Regions from separate parts of the Exiguobacterium sp. EF_C8 genome, predicted to be linked through region 3. Evidence: riboswitches for the same ligand, from Rfam matches in the RefSeq annotation. Region 3 holds a riboswitch; each other region holds the start of a gene.
The links. Region 3 has a riboswitch for S-adenosylmethionine ahead of ACY2IG_RS16185 (LLM class flavin-dependent oxidoreductase). Riboswitches for the same ligand answer to the same signal wherever they lie in the genome.
Positions count from the first base shown of each region.

Region 1: linked by a shared signal. The riboswitch ahead of ACY2IG_RS14235 (methionine ABC transporter ATP-binding protein) and the one ahead of ACY2IG_RS16185 (LLM class flavin-dependent oxidoreductase) in region 3 are both predicted to bind S-adenosylmethionine.
Region 2: linked by a shared signal. The riboswitch ahead of ACY2IG_RS15005 (alpha/beta hydrolase) and the one ahead of ACY2IG_RS16185 (LLM class flavin-dependent oxidoreductase) in region 3 are both predicted to bind S-adenosylmethionine.

Region 1 is NZ_CM143264.1:2,690,125-2,695,300, forward strand. It holds gene ACY2IG_RS14225 (alpha-glucosidase) at 1-176, opposite strand, end outside; gene ACY2IG_RS14230 (aminotransferase class I/II-fold pyridoxal phosphate-dependent enzyme) at 325-1,512, shown strand; SAM riboswitch class I at 1,575-1,679, shown strand; gene ACY2IG_RS14235 (methionine ABC transporter ATP-binding protein) at 1,764-2,777, shown strand; gene ACY2IG_RS14240 (methionine ABC transporter permease) at 2,767-3,432, shown strand; gene ACY2IG_RS14245 (MetQ/NlpA family ABC transporter substrate-binding protein) at 3,460-4,275, shown strand; gene ACY2IG_RS14250 (GNAT family N-acetyltransferase) at 4,336-4,833, opposite strand; gene ACY2IG_RS14255 (CAP domain-containing protein) at 4,922-5,176, opposite strand, start outside.
Region 2 is NZ_CM143264.1:2,848,642-2,853,817, reverse strand. It holds gene rho (transcription termination factor Rho) at 1-1,041, shown strand, start outside; gene ACY2IG_RS15020 (type B 50S ribosomal protein L31) at 1,133-1,378, shown strand; gene ACY2IG_RS15015 (DedA family protein) at 1,414-2,064, opposite strand; gene ACY2IG_RS15010 (thymidine kinase) at 2,248-2,862, shown strand; gene ACY2IG_RS15005 (alpha/beta hydrolase) at 2,946-3,704, opposite strand; SAM riboswitch class I at 3,772-3,873, opposite strand; SAM riboswitch class I at 4,123-4,226, shown strand; gene ACY2IG_RS15000 (methionine ABC transporter ATP-binding protein) at 4,313-5,176, shown strand, end outside.
Region 3 is NZ_CM143264.1:3,065,681-3,070,856, forward strand. It holds gene ACY2IG_RS16180 (ATP-grasp domain-containing protein) at 25-972, opposite strand; gene ACY2IG_RS16185 (LLM class flavin-dependent oxidoreductase) at 975-2,027, opposite strand; SAM riboswitch class I at 2,103-2,205, opposite strand; gene ACY2IG_RS16190 (DUF975 family protein) at 2,315-2,953, opposite strand; gene ACY2IG_RS16195 (DUF817 domain-containing protein) at 3,147-3,932, opposite strand; gene ACY2IG_RS16200 (YczE/YyaS/YitT family protein) at 4,086-4,751, shown strand; gene ACY2IG_RS16205 (MarR family winged helix-turn-helix transcriptional regulator) at 4,906-5,176, shown strand, end outside.

The DNA.
Region 1 (5,176 bases), 380 kb from region 3:
ATGTCTGGAGAACGGTAACATGGATTTAACCAGACGATATCGACACCAAGCGATGCGATGTAATCTAGCTTGTCGATGACACCTCGCAAATCACCGATGCCGTCCCCATTCGAATCCTTAAAACTGCGCCAATAGACTTGATAGACGACTGCTTCTTTCCAGCTAGCTCGCTTCATCTCCTCACTCCTCTCCCTACTCTCTATTCCCGCTCCACATATCTGTACCTGTTTATTGGACGATTTTTTTGAATCTCAAAAAAGTTCTTTTCTTTTGACTGAATATTCGTTATCCTTGACGACAATACTACTAAGGAGGCACACATCCATGAAACATTTCGCTCCATCCATCGCCATCGATCGGCTTCCTGCTCCCGTTTTCGCAGAACTTGCGAACCGAATCGGTGCTGTGAAAGCTGCCGGACATGATGTCATTACCCTTGGTCAAGGAACACCCGATCAAACGACGCCCGTACATATTCTCGACGCCTTGAAACAGGCGATCGATGAGCCAACAAACCTTCAATATCCACCATTTCGTGGACATGATTTTTTAAAGCAAGCCGTCGCGAGCTTTTATGCGAACGAATTCGGCGTCACGATCGATCCGGCAACCGAGGTCGCAATTCTTCTCGGTAGTAAAGCCGGAATCGTCGCCTTACCACAAACGATCGTCAATCCTGGAGAAGGTGTCATCGTCCCGGATCCGGGGTACCCGGATTACCTGTCTGGAGCAGCACTTGCTGGTGCTTACCCGATTACGCTTCCATTGCTTGAGAAAAATAACTTCCTGCCGGATTACGATTTACTTGATACGACAGATGTCGAGCGCGCCCGGATGTTGTTCCTCAATTACCCGAGTAATCCGACAGGTGCGACAGCGACAGCAGAAGCCTTCGAACAGACAGTTGCCTTCGCGGATGCCCATGATATTTGTGTCGTCCATGATTTAGCCTACGGTGGCATCAGCTTTGATGGTCCCACACGAAGCTTCTTGCAGACGGAAGGGGCGAAAGATGTCGGAATCGAGTTGTTCTCACTCTCGAAACGCTTCAACATGTCTGGCTTCCGAATCGCTTTCGCGATCGGAAATCCGTCCGTCATCTCAAGCATCGAGACGTATCAGGAACATCTCTACGTCAGTGCCTTCACACCGATCCAACATGCAGCGACCGTTGCCCTGACGAGTGACCAAACATGTGTCCGTGAGTTAAGTAGCTTATACGAAACACGACGCGATGCATTGTTCGCGAAACTCGATGCAATCGGTTGGAGCGGACCACGACCGGGCGGTTCCTTCTTCGTCTGGCTCCCCGTGCCGGAAGGATACACGTCCCAAAGCTTCACGGATCATCTGCTTGACGAAGCACACGTCGCCGTTACCCCTGGATCATTCTTCGGCGAATACGGCGAAGGCTACGTGCGGATCAGCTTAATTGCTGACGTCGAACGGCTAGAGGAGGCCGTCGACCGAATCGGAACGCTCAACCTGTTCCGGACACCCGTTGCGGAATAATTCTGAAAAAATATTTGACAGATGGGAATCATTTCCGTTAAAGTAAATCCCAACAGCATAACTACTTATCGAGAGCGACCGAGGGATTAGGCCCAACGACGTCCGGCAACCACCTATCAGGAACGGTGCCACATCCTACAGAATGGATTCATTCTGAGAGATAAGTTACGAAATCTTACACTTTCGTCGCTTTTTTCTGGTTGCTCTGCTACTAGGAAAAAGCGACTTTTTTTGTACAAGGAGATGAGCAAATGATTGAATTCAAACAGATTACGAAACGGTTCGTCCGAGACCGGACCCCGATTTTCGCATTACGGGATGTCGATTTGACGATTCAAAAAGGAGAAATCTTTGGGATCATCGGTGAATCCGGTGCCGGTAAGAGTACGTTACTTCGTCTGATCAACGGTCTCGAGCATCCGACACAAGGAACGGTCAAGGTCGACGGTGTCTCGCTCGGTGGGATGTCAAAAGCAGATTTGCGTCAACTTCGTTTGCGGACAGGAATGATCTTTCAGCATTTCCAATTGATCCAGTCGCGTAATGTCGCAGATAACATTGCTTTCGCACTGAAGGCTGCTGGCGTCAAACGAGCAGATTTTCCGGAACGGATCCGTGAACTCGTCTCACTCGTCGGACTCGAAGGATTCGAAACGAACTTCCCGAGTCAGTTGAGCGGCGGACAAAAACAGCGCGTTGGGATTGCCCGGGCACTCGCGAATGATCCAACCGTCTTGTTATGTGACGAAGCGACCTCTGCCCTTGATCCGGTCACGACGCTGCAGATTTTAGATTTGTTGAAAGATTTGAATGAACGACTCGGATTGACGATAGTCCTCATCACGCATGAGATCGATGTCGTCAAACAGATTTGCCATCGTGTCGCGGTCATGTCGCAAGGGGAAGTCGTCGAAGTCGCCTCTACATACGATTTGTTCAGTCAAGCCAAACATCCGGTGACACAACATTACGTCGACACGGCACTCCAGATCGAGCTACCGGAACGCATCTTGCAAGCGACACCGGGAAAGATCATCCGCCTGCAGTTCACGGGCGAGAAGACCGGTGAAAGTACGTTATCGGAAGCCATCCGTCGATACGATATCTCGGTCAGCATCCTGCACGGAAAAGTCGATTACATCCAAGACGTCGCTTTTGGTGTCTTAATCGTCAGCTTGACGGGATCCTCCGATCAAATCGCACCTGCCCTCGACTGGCTTGCGGCGGAACTTCATACACTCGAGGTGATTCAGGATGTGGCTTGATCGTATACAAACGATGTTACCCGAGTTGTTGAAGGCACTTGGTGAGACGGCGTGGATGGTTGGCATTTCGCTTGCCTTCGCATTGGTCGTCGGGATTCCACTCGGGATTCTCCTGTTCGTCACCGACCGCGGTTTATTCTTTCAAAACATTGCCATCCGACGTGTCCTTGACTTCGTCGTCAACATCGTCCGGTCCTTGCCGTTCATCATCTTGCTTGTTGCCCTCATTCCATTAACGAAGTTCTTGCTTGATAATACGATTGGTCCGACGGCAGCGTCCGTCAGCCTTAGTGTCGCAGCGATTCCGTTTCTCGCGCGCCTCGTCGAAACATCACTCCGTGAAATTCCACCTGGTCTGATCGAAGCAGCGGAAGCCTGCGGAGCGAAACCATTACGGATCATCGTCAGTGTCCTCTTACCGGAAGCACTCCCTGGCATCATTCAGGGCATCACATTAACGACGATCAGCTTAATCGGCTTCTCGGCGATGGCTGGTATCGTCGGCGGTGGAGGTGTCGGTGACCTCGCGATCCGTTTCGGTTACTATCGCTACGATAATCTCATCATGATCGTGACGATCGTCGTCCTCATCGTCATCGTCCAGAGCATTCAAGCACTCGGCAATCAACTAGCGCGAAAAACAGACAAGCGCTAATCATACATATAAAGGGAGAGTTGAATCATGAAAAAACGATATGCCTTTTTAGCGACAGCCTTACTCGGTGCAGGAATCCTCGCAGGATGCGGAGACAGCAGCGCTGATGAAAAAGACAAGACGATCAAGATTGGGGCGACAAGCGGTCCTTATAGCGACATGGTCAAACAAGCGATTCAACCGCAACTCGAAAAGAAAGGCTATAAAGTCGAAATCGTCGAATTCAGCGATTATATCCAACCAAACATCGCACTCGGTAGTGGCAATATCGATGCTAACTTATTCCAACACTCGATTTACCTGAAGACGTTCTCTAAAGAAAAGAAGCTCGACCTTAAAGGACTCATCACAGTCCCGACGGCACCGATGGGACTGTATAGTAAAACGGCGAAGACACTTGACGACGTCAAGACAGGCGCTGAAGTCGCGACACCGAACGATCCAACGAACCAGGCACGCGCGCTGAACCTCTTGGCAGAACAAGGCTGGATCGAACTGAAGCCAGATGTCGATCCACTGACCGTCTCAGAGAAAGATATCGTCAAAAATCCGAAGAAACTCGTCATCAAGCCGCTTGAAGCAGCGCAACTGCCACGTGCCATCGAAAGCGTTGATGTCTCAGCAGTTCCAGGGAACTTCGCGCTTGCTGCGAAATTCGATTTACTCGATGCGTTAGCACTTGAGACGATGGACGAGCAATACCGGAACCTCATTGCTGTCCAAACGAAAGATGCAGACTCACAAGTCGCAAAAGACCTGAAGACAGCTGTCGAATCCGATGCATTCAACACAGTCATCGAAAAATCATTCAAAGGTTTCAGCAAACCAAATTGGGCAAACTGATTTTAAAAAAGACCGGAATTCAAAAGAGATCATCTCTCATTGAATTTCGGTCGTTTTGTGTTAGAACCGATACCACATGAGTTCTTCATCATGATAGGTACCATCGATTTTCAACGCCCGCGGTTCAATCGCGTACGATTCGAAGCCAAGCGACCGATACAAGGCTTTAGCGGCTTCATTCGTCCGAACGACCGAGAGATGAACCTGCTCGATCCAAGGACGTTCCTCTAATGCCCGTAATGCCTCTTGTACCAATTGCTGTCCGACCTGCTGTTTTCTGATGCTTGGAGTGACGTACATCGCAAATAAATTGGCTCGATGTCGCATCTTGTCTAGCTCGGAGCAGACAACGGTGACGACCCCAACGAGTTGCGCTTCATGAAAGGCACCGAACGTCGCTGCCTGTTCGCTCTGAAATCGCGTAGCATACTGGTCGACCGGTCGATCTTTTTCCGCTTCATAATCGGAGCCGAACGCTTCCGGATGATTCTGTAATGCTTCTAATCGCAATGCTTTATAGAGTACTGCATCTTCTGGATTCAATCGACGGATTTCCAATCGCCCCACCTCCTGCCTTTAGTATAAAACAAACAATCTCATGAAAAAGAGAACGACATCGTGAAATGTCATCCTCTTTTTTACATACTTAAGGTGTTCGGAAATTAATCGTGAAGTACGGTGCATTGTCTCGGAATGCCACACCGACATCGGCTTGCTTGTACTCTTTTTTCAAAATATTTTCTCGGTGTCCTTGTGAATTCATTAGACCCCAATGCGCGGCAAAGACGTTCGGATACCCCATCGAGAGGTTTTCACCAGCATAGCTGAACGTGATTCCCCCGCGTTTCATCCGGTCGAACGGATCACGACCTTGTGGATCTGTATGCGAGAAGAAATTATG
Region 2 (5,176 bases), 220 kb from region 3:
AATGGTGATGTCGTCACAGGTAAAGTACGCCCACCGAAGGAAAACGAACGTTTCCAAGGGTTACTTAGTGTGGAAGCCGTCAACGGCGAAGCACCGGATACAGCGCGTAACCGTTTGTTCTTCCCGGCGCTGACACCGATCTATCCGGATCGTTTAATGCGTCTTGAGACAGAGCCGCGTCATTTATCGGTTCGTGTCATGGATATGATTGCACCGGTTGGGTTTGGACAACGCGGTTTGATCGTCGCACCACCAAAAGCAGGGAAGACGTCACTCCTCAAAGAAATCGCGAACTCGATTCAAGAGAATCATCCGGATGTCGAGCTGATCATTCTATTGATCGATGAGCGACCAGAGGAGGTAACTGACATCGAGCGTTCAGTTCCGGGAGCAGACGTCGTCAGTTCAACGTTCGACGAAACACCGGACAACCATGTGCGGATTTCTGAACTTGTCCTTGAACGGGCGATGCGACTTGTCGAACATAAAAAAGATGTCGTCATCTTGATGGATTCGATCACGCGTTTGACTCGTGCGTATAACTTAACAGTGCCGCAAAGCGGACGGACGCTTTCAGGGGGGATTGACCCAGCAGCGTTCCACAAACCAAAACGGTTCTTTGGTGCGGCGCGAAACATCGAACATGGTGGCAGTTTGACAATTCTTGCGACGGCACTCGTCGAGACGGGATCCCGCATGGATGACGTCATCTATGAGGAATTCAAAGGAACAGGAAACATGGAGCTACATCTCGATCGTAAGCTGTCGGAACGCCGAATCTTCCCGGCAATCGACATTCGCAAATCAGGTACGCGGAAGGAAGAACTCTTGCTTCCGAAAGAGCAACTCGATGTGCTCTGGACGATTCGTCGGACGATGAACGAGTCGAACGAGTTCGTCGATACGTTCCTGCGTAAGATTCGCGACACGAAAAATAATGAAGAATTTTTTGCTGAACTTGAGAAAGAAAAGAAGAAGACGGTCCGACGTGCACCTGCTAAACCGCGTACCGTCAAGAAGGAAACGACGACGGAAAAATAACTATTGCGACGCGTAAAAAAATCGTTTAGTATAGGAAGGTAACTTACTCTGGCTCAGCAAATGGACCAGGGCGGAAGGAGAGAAATCAACCATGAAACAAGGAATTCACCCTAACTACAACAAAGTAGTATTTATGGATTCAACGACTGAGTACAAATTCTTAAGCGGTTCTACTCGTTCTTCGAACGAAACGATCACTTGGGAAGATGGTAACGAGTACCCACTCATCCGTGTGGATGTGTCTTCAGACTCGCACCCATTCTACACAGGTCGTCAAAAGTTCAACGCGGCAGATGGTCGTGTCGATCGCTTCAACAAAAAATACGGCCGCAAGTAATTACTTGCCGGTTCTTAAAAAACAGCCTGCCTCCATTACGGAAGCAGGCTGTTTTTGTATAGACTGAATTGCGAACGGTACGTAAGGTACGTCTTTAAGACGAACGAGAAAGCAATCCCGCCGACGATCCCGATCAAGTACGGCATAGCATCTGGATGTGCCAAGATGTAGTCGACGATTTTATGGAACGAGATATGACGACCAACAAAGTAGCCGGCGCCCAAGAACACACTGACCCAAATCAAAGCACCTGTATACGCGTAACTCGCAAAAATGCGAAACGGCATTTTTGAAACACCTGCAAAAAAGGCAGAGAGTTGGCGAAGACCAGGTATGTAGTAACCGATGATCAAGACCGATTTGCCGTAACGACGAAATCCGGCTTCAGCGGAGAGAATGTGTTTTTCTGAGATGCGCATCTTTGGTCCGACGCGATGCAACAGGGGCATGCCGAGTTTTAAGCCCAGCACGTAGCTAATCGTCATTCCAATGCAACTGCCAGCGTAAGCGGCAAGAATCGTACCGAACAGCGGTAGATTGCCTTGATGCATCCAAAAACCGGACAGGACGAGCAAGGTCTCATCAGGAACCGGCAATCCCACGATACCACCTGCGAGAAGGACGGAAAGACCAAGGGCGCCATATTGGTGCAGAATGTCATGTAAGAGATGATGAATCGGGGACACCTTCTTTCGCGAGAATCTTCTTCTTTAGTGTACAGGAAATGGATGAAGGTTGGAATGAAAGGACAAAAATTCTAGGTAAAGAAAAAATGAATTTTGATTTCCGGAAGTCAACCCTTTTTCTCAATACCGTTTCGAGCTATACTCGTTAAAGTGACTATTTTTAGAGGACGGTGTCGGACGATGATGCATGTAATAAATCAGTACGGCTGGATCGAAGTAATTTGTGGCAGTATGTTTTCCGGGAAATCGGAAGAGTTGATTCGTCGTGTCAGACGGGCACAGTACGGCAAACTGCCCGTTCAAGTATTCAAGCCGGCAATCGATGACCGGTACCATGAAGAGCATGTCGTCTCTCACATCGGAAATTCCGTCGTGGCGATTCCAATGGCGACGAGTCGTGATCTCTATGCAGCAGTAGCGCAAGAAACACAAATTGTCGGAATTGATGAAGTTCAATTCTTTGATGATGAGATCGTTCAAGTCATCGAAGCACTTGCGCAAGACGGAAAACGCGTCATTTGTGCAGGACTCGATCAGGATTTCCGGGCAGAGCCATTTGGCAAGATGCCGGAATTACTGGCGCGCGCAGAATTTGTGACAAAACTTCAGGCGATCTGTCTCTCATGTGGCGATCCGGCTTCCCGGACACAACGTTTGATTGATGGAAAACCAGCGAACTATGATGATCCGATCATTTTAGTCGGCGCTTCAGAATCGTATGAGCCACGGTGCCGCCACTGCCATGAAGTGCCAGGAAAGCCGAAGCCGCTCCAAACGATGCAACACCAAAAAGGATAAACAAAAAAGACGAACCGATGATGGTCGTCCTTTGATGTAACAGCTGTTCGCTTCTAAGTGAAGACGAATAGCTGTTTTTTTTATTATCCCGTTTCTTGTGAGAAACGGCTCGAGCGTTCGATGAAACGAATCGTCTCACGCACGATCAAATCCTGATCATGATCGAGGGTCGCGACGTGGTACGAGTTGAGGAGACAGTAGCTTCGTTTATCATTCGTCCCGATATGCTGATGCAGATAATCCGAGCTCGACGGCGGAACGACGTGATCGGTCGCCGAGTAAAGAATCAATGTCGGTAGAAGGATTGATCCAAGGCGTCCTTTCGTCTCATCCATCAAGCGGACGAGTTCGAATGCACAACGACTCGGAACGAGGTCATAGATGATTTCGAAAGCAGACCGTTTGATATCCGGTGCCCCTTCAGGTAGGTATTGTGGACCATCTTCAAACGACAGTGCTTCATAAGACGGAACGGAGAGAGCGGCATTGATCGTAATGATGCCTGAAAATGGAATCCCGTCAGCGGCGAGCGATAGTGCGAGCGTCGCGCCCATTGATTGACCGATGACGAAGACTTGATCGCATGTTTCTTGTAAACGTGCATAGCCGTCTTGCAGGCTCTGCTTCCAACATCGAGCAGTCGATTGTTCGAACTCACGGACGTTCGTCCCGTGACCACGCAAACGTGGAGCATAGACAGTGAATCCTTTAGCAGCAAATGCCTCACCGACATCCCGAACACTTTGCGGGGTCGCATTAAAACCATGACAGATTAAAATGCCGATCGGTCCACCTTGAAGATAAAATGCTTCAGCACCAGTCAATACAGGATAGTTCATCATTACTATTTTTCCTCCATTCGTGAAAAAAACTCGTCAACGTCATTGCTTGGACGCCCACGAGTTTTTCACCGTATCATCCAAAGCCGCGCTTTGCTGGTCGGAGCACCTTACAGATTGCAGGTTGCCGTGAAGTCATAGAGCCAGGTCTCTCGTTCACTCTTGATAAATATCATATTGGAATTGTCGGATTAATCATTGAAACGATGGTAGCACGACCGAAAATGCCTTGTCAAATCGTTCTGGACGAATCGTGATTTGTTCTTTCAGCTAACTCATAACTTATGACTCAATCGATATGCGCCAAATGGATTATTTTTGCAAAGTTGGTTGACTTTTAAAGGTTCGACCCGTAATGTAAAAATTAGTTTTACGACATAAGCAACAACGCAACAACACACATACGAATTTCATACCGCAATACTTATCCAGAGAGGTGGAGGGACTGGCCCTACGAAACCTCGGCAACAGACTCATTATGAGCACTGTGCCAATTCCATCAGACAGATGTCTGAGAGATGAGTGGAGTGGATTCTGCCACTGTGCGGATCCAGGTCTCTTCTTGTTTCTCAAGAAGGGACCTTTTTTGTTGAATGAAGGGGGAAAACGGAATGATTGCATTTCATCAAGTCAAAAAAACGTACGTCACGAAGGATCAGACGATCGCAGCACTCGACGGTGTCGACCTGACGATCGAGAAAGGCGAAATCTTCGGTGTCATCGGCTTTAGCGGTGCCGGGAAAAGTTCATTGCTCCGCTGCGTCAACCTGTTAGAACGACCGACGTCAGGAACAGTGACGGTCGACGGGGAGGATTTAACACAACTATCACCAAAAAAATTACGCCAAGCGAAACAGCGGATCGGGATGATCTTTCAACACTTCAATCTATTGAATGCAAACACGGTCTTTACGAACGTTGCGAAACCACTCGTTCTCGCAGGTATCAAGAAAGACGAGATTCGTCGCCGGGTGACGGAATTACTCGAATTCGTCGATCTCGCGGACAAGGCGGATCATTACCCGGATCAATTATCCGGCGGACAAAAGCAACGTGTCGGCATCGCCCGGGCACTAGCGACGCAACCATCCGTGCTCTTATGTGACGAAGCGACGTCAGCACTCGATCCTCAGACGACACATCATATTCTCCAGTTATTAAAACGCATCAATGCGGAATACGGGATCACCATTCTCTTGATCACCCATGAGATGGGCGTCATCCGGGAGATTTGTGACCGGGTCGCCGTCATCGAAGCTGGGAAGCTGATCGAGTCAGGAACAGTCTTTGATGTCTTTTCGAATCCGCAGACCGAGACAGCGAAAAACTTCGTCCGCTCCGTCATGCATGATGAAATTCCGGCATCAATTCGTCAGTTGATCGAGTCACGGAATGCGCATCCGATCTATAAGATTCATTTTCTCGGACATCACACCGGGCAACCACTCTTATCGCAAGTCGCAAAACGCTTCGAC
Region 3 (5,176 bases):
CGGTGACAGGGCGGGAGCCGATTCTTATTTTACTGTGCTTGTTTCAAGTGCAGCTCCGAGGAACTTTGCCAGTTCGAGCATGCCGTAGCGTCCTGCAGCTGCCTCAGCATCCGAATTGTAATTTGTATTCGTATTGACGTCATACGTATAGATCGTACCTGACGCATCCTTGATGAACTCGATACCTGCGACCGCGATCTGGTTCGCTTGGAGGAACGCTTCGTACTTTTCAATGATTGGATCATCGAAGCCTTCAACGATTTGGAACTTCATCGGTGTTTGCGGCGCTTCTTCACCAACTGGGCAAAACAAGTCATCAATCACACACGCATCAGCTGGGCAAAGTTCGAATCCTTCCGACGTATCGACTCGGACCGCATAGACGAATTTTCCACCTACGAACTCACACCGCGTGATGTAAGGTTCTGGTGCTTGGATGTACTCTTGAATCAACGTGATGCCATCGACTGGTTCGTCGAATGTCGAACCATCGAGATAAGCTTCAAGTGCTTCAATCGAATGGAATAACTGGACGCCGAGACCTTTCCCGGCACGGTTATGTTTCGTGATGAATGACGAAACACCGATTTCTTTTGCTGCTTGTACGATTTGATCACGTCCGACAGCAGCCGTTGTCTTTGGTACACGAATCCCAGCCTTACGTAACGCTGTGTATTGATTAACTTTGCTGACTTCAAGACGGAGCGCACGCGTTCCGTTAAAGACAGTCCGGTCATGCTCTTCTAACCAAGCGAGGACCCCTTCCGTCAACTCTGGCGCATAACGATGCCCCCGCGTATGCGAAGACGCACTCATACGACTGTAAAAGACACCTTCTGGCGGCAGTTCATCTAACGGTACGATTCCTTCATTCAAGTGCCACTGCTCGTACGGCAACTTGAGTTCTTCGAGACGTTTGATGAGATGATCCGTCCATTCTTGGTTTTCGTGGAGAATATGAATTTTTGTCATGATTATTGACCTACCTTTCGTTTCGCTTCGACCAGTGGCATTACGTCACGGGCAAAGCGTTCCATTTCTTCAAGTTGTGGTGAGAATTGTAACAAGAGCAACGTGACACCAACGGCTTCGAACGCTAGAATCCGTTCGGCAATCTGTTCTGGTGTTCCGATCAAGTTCGGTCGCAGACCACGGTTCGAGACGGAATAATCATTTCGTTCGACCTGTTGTTCGAGTTGCGATTTACTGATGAAATCTTGATAACCGGCATAACCGGCGCTGTCTTCCTTAACGTCCGTGATGCGTTGCCACTCAAGAAGCGCTTCTTCTTCCGTATCCCGACAAATGATGTAGGCAGCAAGACCGAAGCTCTCAAGCGGTGCGTGTCCCGTCGCTTCCCGGCGTACTTTCATATCATTGATTTTATGAGCTACTTCTTCAACAGTGCCTCCATGCATGACGTAGGCATCACAATGTTCGACGATCGTCCGTTTTCCGGCTTCACTCTCTCCACCAGCGTAGAGCTTAATCCCCGGACGCTGGACGGGTTTCGGATGGAGTTCTGCCTGTTCGATCGTGTAGTGATTGCCGGAGAAGCTGTACGGTGACGCATCTGCCCATAGTCCTTTCATGACCGTGACGAACTCTTCCGTTCGGGCATAGCGTTCATCGTGTGCAGTAAAAATACCGTTGTATTGTTTTGCTTCTTCTGCCCACCAGGCTGAGACGACATTGAGCGTAAATCGCCCTCCACTCAACTGATCGATGTTTGCCGCCATCTTCGCCGTCGTCGCTGGATTATGGAACCCGGAACGAACCGCTGTCATGATTTCAAGGCGTTCTGTTGTTGCAGCAATCGCCGCTGCCGTTGTCCATGCCTCAAGACTCGGTTCCTTGATGCCTTTGATATCGTTCAAGTTCAATTCCGCAATCAACGTCGTCGAGAAGCCGATGCGTTCAGCTGTTTGTGCGACTTGTTTCGCATAATCGAATGTCGCTGGCATCTGTTCATCCTCGACGTTACGTAACCATCCCCCAAAAATCGGTAACCAAAAACCATACTCCACTCCATCGTCCCCCTTATCATAAAAAAAACGCTCTTTTCGAAGTTCGAAAAGAGCGACGGTATCTTGTCCTGTCCGCTCTTATCTTCAGAAGGTATTCCTTCCTGGAAGTAGCACCTTCCGCCATAGCGGGGTTGCTGAAGTGTCTTCGGGCCAGTCCCTCGACTTCTCTAGATAAGATGTGTTGCATTCATCGTACAGAATTCATTGAACTAAAGCAACCATTAAACCGTCTTTTCCTATCGGATTTATTCCAAAGAAAAATCCCGACGTAGTGTCGGGATTCGGAATTAGTATGGTGCGACGAAATCTGATGTCTGCTCTGGCGCCTGCTCCCCACGAATACGATCGTAGAATTTGGCAAGCGTGACACTGAAGTATGGTCCGACCCATAGGACAGCAAGACCAAGCGTAACGATAACAAGCAACGCCCAACCGATAAACGATAAGAAGAGCAAGAATGCTTCCATCTTGTGTCCATCCATGAGTTGCCGTGAGCGTGTAATTGCTTCGAGAATACCGATTGACGGCTCATCCCGAAGGATGTAGTACGTCAACAAGTAAGAGAATGACTTGATGATACCAGGGATGATTAAGAGTAACGTCCAGAGCGCGATAAAGATGAACTGAACAATGGCCAGCCCCACCACTTTCAGGAACATACCATATGGCTCAAACAAATCCGTCACTTTCGTTTCTTCGCCACGAGCAATCGACATGGCAATCCATGTCCAACCGACTCCTACTGGAATCAATAAAATCGACACCAATGATACAACGAGATCTATACTACTAGACGGCTCATCGATATCCGATCCAAATAAATTAGGAACACCCTGAATAATACTAAACAGCAGAAAAGCTAGGACTGCAAATCCCCAACGACCGCTGAGCGACTCCTTCGCTGCTTTTTTTAATTGAGATGACATGAGTAAGGTCCTCCTTGAAAAATAAGTTCTCACCTTACTCTACGGCTTAAAACTTCTAATGTTTCACTCTTTTTTCAATAATTTCCCGTCTCGTCACTGGTTGAGCCAAACACGCTCAAGTTGTCGTCCACATGTTAGAACGAACGTTGAACATCGAAGCGCTCCATCACAAACGAAATGTCATGTTTTTTATCTATGTACGCTGATATATCTCCACAGCCGGATCCCGTTGCTTGTATTTCGCGACGATGACGATCAGGACCGTGATGATCACAAGCAGGAACCAAGAAGACAACTTTCCGAGATCAACGACTTCCCATCCTCTTTCCTGATGCGGATAGACCCACCCTTTAAAGAACGTCACGATATTCTCAGCGATCCAAATAAAGAACGCGATCAGTAAAAAAGACAGGACGAGCGGCATCCGGTAGATCGTCTGCTCGATCGTAAAATGAACCCATGACTTATAGAAGACAAGGACGACGAGGACCATCAATAGCCAGCGTGCATCGAAGATCCAGTGGTGGGTGAAGAAGTTGAGATAGACGAGACTGCCTACGCTGATCGCAAGCCAAGGTGGTGGGAATGCTGTGAAGCGTAAATGAAATCTTCGGAACGCTTGACAGACATAACTTGCGACACTTGCATACATGAATCCTGCATACAAAGGAACACCAGCCACTTTCGTTAGAGCCTGTTCCGGATAACTCCAAGACCCAACGTTCACTTTGAACAGTTCAAGTGCTAGACCAATCACGTGAAAGAGTAAGATCAGTTTGAACTCTTCCAGCGTTTCATAACGCGTGACAAGTAAGACGATTTGGACGAGAAGACACCATAGCAACAGGAGATCGTATCGAGCGACCGGTTCAGCAGGAAGATAACGTGAAAGAGCAAGCGCTGCGAAAATCATGACGGGAAAGACGCAACAGACGGCTTCTATGTATGTAAAACGAATCAGGTGTCGGATCGCTTTCATCCTGTCATCTCCTTTTTTCTTCAGTATACGTTTCTCTTTCGACCTTCCCCTCCTTCTTAAGATGGAAAAAACGGAAAATTTCGTCTTTCTTCTTCTACTTTCCTCATGATACAGTTAACGAATCAATTATTTTTAAGAAATGAGGTGTTAGACATGACGCGTCATCGTGCTTCCTGGTTATTACGCGCTACGTTAAAGTGGGGACTCTTCCTACTCGGTTTATTTTTACTCGCTCTCGGCTCATCGATGATGATCACGGCTGAACTCGGTGTCTCGACGTGGGATGTATTGCATCTCGGTCTCCAAAAGAAAACACCACTGTCCGTCGGAACGATTATTTTGCTCGTTGGTCTATTACTCGTGTTCGTTAAGTACACATTAGACCGCGTCACACCACAAATTGGAACACTCGTCAACGCGATTTTCGTCGGTGTCTTCATGAATCTTGTCCTTAATTCTCATCTCTTACCCTCTTTTGAGTCGATCTGGTTGAATACGATCTGGTTGATTTTCGGCATCTTCATCATCGGCATGGGGGCAGGTCTTTATGTTGCTGTCGGATATGGAGCCGGTCCACGCGATGGGTTGACGCTGACACTTGCAGAGCGATTTGGAACGTCGATTCGTCTGATGCGGACGATCATGGAGGTCACGGCATGCGGCATTGGCTGGTTGCTCGGTGGTCCTGTTTTCTTCGGTACAATCCTCTCGATTTTCTTAATCGGACCATTCCTACAATTTTGGTTGTTCTATTTCCGTCGGATCATTGCAGCGATCGATGCAAAAGGAATTCCAGCGTCTAAACGCCAAATTAGCTAAGTCGCCTGACTCGATATCATTCCGCGTGAATGATATCTCTTTTTATGTTAAAAGCAAATAAGTTGCGCCATCAAATTAAACACGTTATATTCGTTTACATATCAATCTTTGATACGTCAAAGGTTTCTTCGAACGAAGGGAAGGATGTGATGGATTGAGTATCTCCTGCACTGAAAAAGGACGGTTGATCTATGCACTCGTTTCTGTCAATAAGACGATTGCTCAAAAATTCGATCTCTGTACGGATGGTTTTAGTCAGACTCGAATGGATCTACTCGCTCAACTACAAGTCGATCAAACGATTAGCCAAAAAGAGTTACAAAAACGCGTTAATGTGGATCATGCGGCAGTGACCCGTCATCTCAAGCACCTGGAATCGACCGGGATGATTGCTCGCGAGCGTTCAGCTGCTGACAATCGGGTGA